DNA from 2 places in the Luteimonas sp. Soil_C_5 genome. Region 1 is predicted to be linked to the other one. Evidence: predicted binding sites of a transcription regulator. Region 1 holds the regulator's gene; the other holds the start of a gene.
The links. The regulator FliA, encoded in region 1, starts transcription of late flagellar genes. The targets are predictions, from matches to a motif close to TAAAGTTTNNCNNNCNNNGGCCGATAA.
Positions count from the first base shown of each region.

Region 2: the regulator FliA is predicted to act here: its motif matches at 1,880-1,906, upstream of AC3A5K_RS12460 (GGDEF domain-containing protein).

Region 1 is NZ_JBDGKA010000001.1:586,561-591,124, reverse strand. Features, by position in the region: gene AC3A5K_RS02945 (chemotaxis protein CheA) at 1-1,223, opposite strand, end outside; gene AC3A5K_RS02940 (protein phosphatase CheZ) at 1,413-2,015, opposite strand; gene AC3A5K_RS02935 (chemotaxis response regulator CheY) at 2,012-2,404, opposite strand; gene AC3A5K_RS02930 (RNA polymerase sigma factor FliA) at 2,462-3,217, opposite strand; gene AC3A5K_RS02925 (P-loop NTPase) at 3,214-4,071, opposite strand; gene flhF (flagellar biosynthesis GTPase FlhF) at 4,058-4,564, opposite strand, start outside.
Region 2 is NZ_JBDGKA010000004.1:136,455-141,018, forward strand. Features, by position in the region: gene grxD (Grx4 family monothiol glutaredoxin) at 1-376, shown strand, start outside; gene AC3A5K_RS12455 (isopenicillin N synthase family dioxygenase) at 510-1,538, shown strand; gene AC3A5K_RS12460 (GGDEF domain-containing protein) at 1,971-3,479, shown strand; gene AC3A5K_RS12465 (hybrid sensor histidine kinase/response regulator) at 3,592-4,564, shown strand, end outside.

The DNA.
Region 1 (4,564 bases):
ACGCGGCCGGCACGTGGCTTGCCGGTCGCCTCTCGTAAGGCGGGCATCTCGATGCCGTGGTCGATCGCATTGCGCACCAGATGAATCAGCGGATCGGCCAGTGCCTCGACGAGGTTGCGGTCGAGTTCGGTCTCCGCGCCGACGAGGTCGAGATCCACTTCCTTGTCGAGCGCGCGGGCGACGTCGCGGGCGAGCTTGGGAAAGCGCGAGAACACCTTGCCGACCGGCTGCATGCGCGTGCGCATGACGGCGCCCTGCAGACGCGCGGTGGCGTTGTCGAGCGTGGTGACCGCGCGGTCGAGATCCTCGTCGCGCAGCCGTGCGCGCAGGGTCTTCAGCCGGTTGCGCGCCAGCACGAGTTCGCCGACCAGGTCGACGATGACGTCGAGCCGCTTGGTGTCGACGCGCACGGTCTGTTCGCGTTCGGACGGCGCGGCGGATGTCTTCGGCGCTGCGGCGGGCGGTGCGGTGCGCGGCGCCGGTCGCGGAATGGCCGCCGGCGCGGGTGCCGCTGCAGCCGGCGCAGGTGTCTGCGTGCCCGGCGCGGCGCCGCCGTGCAACTGGTCGAGCAGGGCTTCGAATTCGTCGTCGTCGATCATGTCGGCGACGGGCTTGGCCGCGTTCCCTGCAGGCGCGGCCACGCCGGGCGCGGCGCCACCATGCAGCTGGTCGAGCAGGGCCTCGAACTCGTCGTCGTCGATCATCGCCGGCGCGGCAGTCGCCTGCGTGCCCGGCACCCCGTCACCATGCAACTGGTCGAGCAGGGCTTCGAATTCGTCGTCGGAAATCATGTCGTCGCCGGCAGCAGCGACCACGGGCGCGGCTGCACGCACCGGCGCCGCTGCAGGCGCATCGGCAGGCGCGAAGCCCGCGATCAGTTCGGCCGGCGCGCTCGGCACGGTGTCGTCGGTCTCGATCGCGTCGACCATCGCCTGCAGCCAGTCCAGCGACTGCTGCGCGGCGTCGAAATGGCGCGGCAGCAGCGCGGTCTGGCCGGCACGCACCATGCCCAGGGTTTCCTCGGCCGCGTGGCACAGCTCGACCAGCGGCGTCGCGCCGAGGAAGCCGGCGCCGCCCTTGAGCGTGTGGAATGCGCGGAAGACCGCGTTGAGACGCTCGCGGTCGTCGGGCGTCTGTTCCAGACCGACCAGCTGGCCGCCGAGGTCGTCGAGCAGTTCGCGGGCTTCGAGGACGAAGTCGGCAACGATGTCGGGCGACTGCATCAGCGTCGACCCGCGCCGGTGGACCGGGCGATCGCAGCGCCGCCGGTGCACACGTCCGCCCGTCCGGCAGCACAGGCGTGCGCGCGCAGCGGCGTGATCAGGCGTTCGTGTTTCGACATCAGCATTCCCGTTCCTGCCGCGCGCGCGAGGGGACGCGGCGCGGTCTGTTCCAACCGCGTGGTGAGATCTTCAGAGCCCCAGATGCGACAGCAGATCGTCCGCGTCGCTCTGGCCGACCGTGTTGCGGTCGAGGCCGGAAACCGACGGTCCGTTGCCGCGCTGGTTGTCTTCCTTCGGCGGCAGACCGAGGGCACCGAAGCCCTCGTGCACGCCGCGGACGATGCCGGCGACGCGGCGGATGATCTGGCCGCCGAGGTCCTGGTGGCTCTGCGCCAGCGCCATCTCGCGCAGGTTCTCGCGCAGCGATTCGACGGTGGCGATCTGGGTCTCGTCGAGCGGACCTTCCTTGAGCCGGGCGACGAGCGCGCGGCTTTCGTCGATCAGGTCCAGCGTGCGGTGTGTGGCCTGTTCGGTCATCTCGACCACGTGGTCCAGACGCGCGCAGGCATCATCCAGACCGCTGCCTTCGGCGGGCGTGGGCGGCAGGGTGTCCAGCGCCTGCGACAGTTCGCGGGCGAGCCGGCCGAGGCCGGTGACCAGGGTGCGCGCGCGCGCATTGGCCAGCGCGTCGACCTGCCGGCGCCAGCCGTCCTCGTCGCCGCGCTCCAGCGCTTCCAGCGCGTCGTGCAGCAGGTTGGCCAGACGGGTGCGTTCGATGTCGGGCGTCGTCATGCCGCGGTCCCCAGGCGCTCGAAGATCTTGCCGAGCTTCTCTTCCAGGGTCTGCGCGGTGAACGGCTTGATGATGTAGCCGTTCACGCCGTTCTGCGCGGCCTCGATGATCTGCTCGCGCTTGGCTTCGGCGGTCACCATCAGCACCGGCAACGCGCGGAACCTGGGATCGGCGCGGATCTCGCGCAGCAGCTCGATGCCGGTCATGCCGGGCATGTTCCAGTCGGTCACCACCAGCTCCACCGCATCCTGGCGCAGCACGGCCAGCGCACTGTGGCCGTCTTCCGCCTCGACCGTGTTGTTGAAGCCCAGATCGGACAGCAGGTTCTTGACGATCCGGCGCATCGTCGAGAAATCGTCGACGATCAGGATGCGGATGTTCTTGTTCAAAACGTGTTCCTCGAAAAAAGCGTGCTGCGATACGGGGTGGGGCACGGGCCCCGGAGGTCAGTCGTCGGCACCGAAGCCGGTGTCCGCAAGTTCGAAAGCGGTGAGGCGGCCGCGCAGGCGGACCACGGCCTGGCCATGGATCTGGCAGACGCGCGATTCGCTGACGCCGAGCACCGCGCCGATCTCCTTCAGATTCAGTTCCTGCTCGTAGTACAGCGACAGCACCAGCTGCTCGCGCTCGGGCAGGTGGCCGATCGCGCCCATCAGCTCGCGACCGAACTCGCCGCGCACCAGCGCTTCCTGCGGCGTCGGGCCGCCGCGACGGTTGACCGGCTCGACCTCGCCGTGGTCTTCGATGTGCGAATCCAGACTCAGCACCTGGCCGCGCGCGGCGTCTTCCAGCAGGCGCTGGTATTCGCCCAGCGGCAGGTCGAGTTTCGCTGCGACCTCGTGCGCGCTGGCGGCGCGGCCGGTGCTCTGTTCGATCTCGCGGATCGCGGCAGCGGCTTCGCGGGCGCGCCGGTGCACGGAGCGCGGCACCCAGTCGCCACGGCGGATCTCGTCGATCATCGAGCCGCGGATGCGGATCGAGGCATAGGTCTCGAACGACGCGCCCTGTTCGGCGTCGTAGCTGCGCGAGGCCTCGAACAGGCCGATCATGCCGGCCTGCACCAGATCGTCGATCTCGACGCTGGCCGGCAGTCGCGCGGCCAGGTGATGGGCGATGCGGCGGACCAGTTCGGCGTGCTGGACCAGCGGATCGACCGTGGCCGTGCGTTGCACCGCCTGGTACTGGCGAGCGGCGAGGTTCATGCGGTCGCTCCCTGGCGCAGCATGCGCTCGACGAAGAACTCGACGTGGCCGCGCGGCGCGGTCGGCGCCTGCCAGCGCGAGATGCGACGGGCGATCTCGATCAGCGCACGCGCGGACGGACTGCCGGGATAGGCCAGCACCACGGCCTGCTGGCGCTGCACGGCCATGCGCAGCCAGTCGCACTGCGGCACCGCGCCGAGGTAGTTCAGCGACACGTCGCCGATGAAGCGCTCGCACACGCGCGAAAGCTTCTCGTGCAGATTGCGGCCTTCCTGCGGGCTGCGGACCATGTTGGCCACCACCTGCACGCGGTCCACGCCGCGCTCGCGCGCCAGCACCTTGATCAGTGCGTAGGCGTCGGTGATCGAGGCGGGTTCGTCGCAGACCACGACGATCGCGTCCTGTGCGGCCTGGCAGAAGGTCAGCACCGAATCGGTGATGCCGGCGGCGGTATCGACGACCAGCAGGTCGAGCTCACGCTGCAGGTCGTTGAAGACGTTGACCAGACCGGCATGTTCGGCCGGACGCAGTTCGGCCATGTGCCGGCGGCCGGACGCCGCCGGGACCACCAGCACGCCGCCGGGTCCTTCGATGATCACTTCGTCGAGCGAGCAGCGGCCGGCGACCAGGTCGGCCAGCGTGCGCTGCGGCGACAGGCCCAGCAGCACGTCCACATTGGCCAGGCCCAGGTCGGCGTCCAGCAGCAGCGTGCGCTGGCCCATGCCCGACAGCGCGACCGACAGGTTGGCCGAGACGTTGGTCTTGCCCACGCCGCCCTTGCCACCGGTGACGGCGAGGGTGCGGACAGGCTGGAATGGGGTGGCGGACATCGGCAGGCGCTCAGGCGACGGCATGGTCGTGATTCCGGAATGCGTGCTCCGGGACAATCGGCTTATCGGCATCGCGGCGGAGATCTTCAAGGCGGAGCACCAGATGGGCGGCATTGGCCCGGTGCAGGTCTTCGGGAATGCGCTGGCCGTCGGTCACCCAGGTCAGCGGCAGCTGGTGGTCGACCGCCACCGACAGGGCGCTGCCCAGGCGGCCGGTTTCGTCCAGCTTGGTCAGCACCACGCCCTGCGGGCGGGCGTTCTCGAACCGGCGCACCACTTCGTCCAGGTCCGCGAAATGGGTGTTGGCCGGCAGCACCAGCAAGGTGCGCACCTGGCGCGCGGCACGCAGCCAGTTGAGCTGGCCGGCGAGGGCGCGGTCGCGCTGGCTTAGGCCGGCGGTGTCGACCAGCACCAGGCGGTAGTCCTGCAGCTTCTGCAGCAGCTGGATCAGGCCGGTCTCGCTGTCGGCCTCGTGCACGGCGATGCCGAGCTGGCGGCCGTAGCTGTGCAGCTGTTC
Region 2 (4,564 bases), on a different contig from region 1:
TTTCGCCGACGACATCCGCGGCCGTGGTCTGGTTATCGACAATCCGAACGCGCCGAAGCCCGTGCAGGACATCAGCCCGGCCGACGCCAACGATCGACTCGCCGCCGGCACGCTGACCCTCGTCGATGTACGCCCGCCGGACGAACGCGCCACCGCCAGCGTCGCGCGGCCGTTCGAGGTGCTCGACGGCGATGCCATCACCCGCCTGCAGCAGCTGCCCAAGGACACGCCGCTGGCGTTCCTGTGCCACCACGGCGGCCGCAGCCAGCAGGCGGCCGAGCATTTCCGCAACCAGGGCTTCACCCACGTCTACAACGTCGCTGGCGGCATCGACGCCTGGAGCGACAGCGTGGATGGCGGCGTCCCGAAGTACTGACGGCGCGCGCCGGACGGACGAAGAAAGGAGACCACCGGGTCTCCTTTTTTCATCGTCGCCACGCGCGCCAGCGCCATCCTGCGGTGTCCGCGCCACCCTGATTTTCAATGTGTCTGTCCCCGAGGATCGGACCATGTCCACCACCCAACGGCACCTGCCGCTGATCGACCTGTCGCAACTCGAAGCCGGCAGCCCTGGCGATCGCGCCGCCGCGCTGCAGACGCTGCGCCAGGGCGCACGCGAGGTCGGCTTCTTCTACGTCGGTCACCACGGCGTGCCGCCCGAGCTCGACGCCGCACTGCTGCAGCAGGCGCGGGCGCTGTTCGCGCTGCCCGACGCGGACAAGCAGGCCATCGCGATGGTCCATTCCCCACATTTCCGCGGCTACAACCAGGTCGGCGCCGAACTGACCCGCGGCAAGGCCGACTGGCGCGAACAGATCGACATCGGCGCCGAACGCGAGGCGGTGTTGCAGGCGCCCGGCGTGCCGGCGTGGACCCGCCTGCAGGGCCCCAACCAGTGGCCCGCGGCATTGCCGGAATTCCGCACGGTCGTGCTGGCCTGGCAGGACGCGGTCACCGGTGTGCTGCTCCGCCTGCTGCAGGCCTGTGCCGAAGCCCTCGGCCAGCCGCGCGACGTGTTCGCTCCGCTCTATCGCGACCACCCGTACCAGCTGATGAAACTGATCCGCTACCCCGGCCGCGAGCGGGTGGAGAACGACCAGGGCGTGGGCGCGCACAAGGACAGCGAGCTGCTGACGCTGATCCTGCAGGACGGCGTCGGCGGCCTGCAGATCGAACTCGACGATGGCCAGGTCATCGACGCCACCCCGCGACCCGGCACCTACATCGTCAACATCGGCGAGCTGCTGGAACTGGCATCGGACGGCTACCTCAAGGCGGCCGTGCATCGCGTCAGCAGTCCGCCCCCGGGTATCGAGCGTCTCTCCGCTGCGTTCTTCCTCGGCGCGCGCCTCGATGCGACGGTGCCCGCGCTGACGCTGCCGCCCGAGCTCGCCCGCGAAGCCAGCGGCTACACCCGCGACCCGCACAATCCGCTGTTCCACCAGGTCGGCCAGAACACGCTGAAAGGGCGCCTGCGCTCGCATCCCGACGTGGCCGCGCGGCATTACGCGGATCTGCAGTCACCATCCGAACCCTGATCCAACGACGAGCAGGCGCGGCCAGCGACCCTGGACGCACCTGCGCGTTCCGCCGACGTCCGCTCGCCATCGCGAGCACGACCTTCAAGTGCGCCGACAGGGACGCGCTCACCCGTCTGCAGCGGTGCCGCAGGGGCCGGACCGGCGGCTCTGTGTCGCTCCAGCTGTCGACCGGGCATTGCCGCAGCCAGGGTCCACGCACGCCCACAGCATCGCCAACGGCTTCGATGGCAGGAACCACAGGGTGTCGAAGTGCCGAGTGCGGCGCCACAATGCGGTCACCTGTCCCGGATGAGGCGTCGGATTGCCCGTTCCGTGTCGGCCGCCATACGCCAGCGCACTCAAGTGGCGCGCGGATCGGCCGATAGCCGGTGACCGAATCCGGGAGATACGCGCATCCCTGCGCGCCATCGCCTTCACGCCGTGAGCGCCATGCCCAAGCCGACCGACGCCGACGTCACCGCCGACCACGCCCCGCGTGGCCGTGCGCGTGGTGCCGGCAGTGCGATCGGCGCCGAGGCGCTGCTGACGCTGTTCGCGGGTGTCGACGAGCCGCAGCGCCTGCTGGTCGCGTTCGCCGACGGCATGGCCGGCCTGCACGACGAACTGGGCGATCTGGGCCGGTATCTGCAGGCGGCCGCCACCTCCGGCGACTGGCTGGCCTATGGCCGCGCGATGCGCCAGCTGATCGACAAGTACGTGCGCCACGTCGAGCTGGACACTCCGTCCCCGGCCGGCGCGGACACCGAGCGCCTGCGCGATCTGTTGCGCCACACCCTGGGCGCGGCGCTGGCGGCGCTGCTGCGCAACGAGCCGGCCTTGTCGGACGAGGCCTTCGCGCTCGCGACCGGTTTCCGCAACTGGACGCCGGGCCAGGACCTGTCGGGGCTGGGGCGGCGGCTGACCGACCTGTGCCATCGGGTCGGCGTGCACACCCAGGACACCGAAGAACAGATCTCGCTGCTGATCGGCCTGTTCGACCTGCTGCTGGAGAACGTGGGCGAGCTGCTGGAAGACAAGAGCTGGCTGCACGGCCAGGTCACCCAGATCCGCGCCCTGCTGGCCGGTCCGATGGACAAGACGACGGTCGAGGAGGCGCGCGCCAGCCTGCGCCAGGTGCTGTACCGGCAGACCCTGCTCAAGCAGGGCATCGACGAATCGCGCACCGCGATGCGCTCGATGATGGGCACCTTCGTCGAACGCCTCGACGGCATGGCCGCGCACACCGGCGAATTCCAGGACCGTCTGGCCGGCCACGCGAGCCGGATCCGCGAGTCGCGCAGCATCGCCGAGTTCAACGGCGTGCTGGATGCGGTGCTGGACGACACCGGCCGCATCCAGGCGCGCGCGATCCGCGCCCGCGACGATCTGGTGGCCGCGCGCCGCGAGCTGGAGGAAAGCGAGCGGCGCATCCACCAGCTGGAACAGAAACTCAGCGATGCCTCGGGCCTGGCGCGCGAGGACGAGCTGACCGGCTGCCTCAACCGCCGCGGTTTCGACGAGGCCTTCGAGCGCGAGGCGGCACGCGCGCGCGAAGACCGGCCGCTGTGCATGGCGCTGGCTGACCTCGACGATTTCCGCCGCCTCAATGCGGTGCACGGCCATCTGGGCGGCGACGCGGCGCTGCGCCATTTCGCCGACGTGGCCCGCCTGACCCTGCGCGACAGCGACGTCGTCGGCCGTTTCGGCGGCGAGGAGTTCGTGATCCTGATGCCGGCGACGACGCTGCCGCATGCGCTGGCCGCATTTGCCCGCCTGCGCACGGTGCTGACCCACCGCCCGGTGCTGCACGAGGATGCGCGCATCTCGATGACCTTCAGCGCCGGCATTGCGATGCAGCGGCCGCGCGAGACCTTCGAATCCCTGCTCAAGCGCGCGGACCTGGCGATGTACGGCGCCAAGCGCGAGGGCAAGGACCGGAGCATGGCCGCGCCGGGCTGATCCCGCCGCCGCACGCGGCCTGCGCCGCCGGCACGCCTGCGCCTGCCGCGTCGATCGGACGACGCACCCGGAGCGCCACGTACACTGCGCGGATCGCATCGCGGGAAACGACATGCTGCCGGGCTGGGTTCTGCTTCTGGTGTCGCTGGGCTATGCCGCGCTGCTGTTCGGCGTGGCCTGGTTCGGCGACCGCCGGATGCTGCACATCGACCGCCCGTGGCTGCGCTCGGCGGTCTACAGCCTGGCGCTGGCGGTGTACTGCTCGTCGTGGACGTTCTACGGCGCGGTGGGCACCGCCGCCCGCCAGGGCATCGGCTACCTGCCGATCTATCTCGGTCCGCTGCTGTTGCTGCTGTTCGGCTGGCGCATCCTCGAACGCCTGGCGCTGATCGCGCAGTCGCAGAACACGGTCTCGATCGCCGATTTCATCGCCTCGCGCTACGGCCGCTCGCAGCGTCTGGCGGCGATGGTCGCGCTGATCGCGCTGGTCGCCGCAGTGCCCTACCTCGCGCTGCAGTACAAGGCGGTGGCGATCAGCCTGAGCGTGCTCGGCGGGCCGGACGATCCGGTCACGCCATTCGGCGATCCGGCGTTCTATGTCGCCGCGCTGATGGCGCTGTTCGCGATCCTCTTCGGCACGCGCAAGGTCGATGCCACCGAGCATCGCCCGGGCATGATGCTGGCGGTCGCACTGGAATCGCTGGTCAAGCTGGTGGCCCTGGTCGCGGTCGGCGTGTTCGCGGTGGTGTGGCTGGGCGGGCGCGATCTCGGGCTTGCCGAAAGCACGCGCGAACTCGTCACCCACGCGCCGCCGTCGAGCTTCGTCGCCCAGTGCCTGCTGGCATTCGCGGCGCTGATCTGCCTGCCGCGGCAGTTCCATGTGGCGATCGTCGAATGCGGCGACGTGCGCGACATCCGCCGTGCGCGCTGGATGTTCGGCGGTTATCTCGTGGTGATCTGTCTGATGGTGCTGCCCATCGCGAGCGCCGGCGTGGCTCTGTTCGGGCGCAGCGGACCGGTCGCGCCGGACAGCTTCGTGCTGGCGCTGCCGATGGCCGAGAGCGCCGACCTGCTGGCGCTGTTTG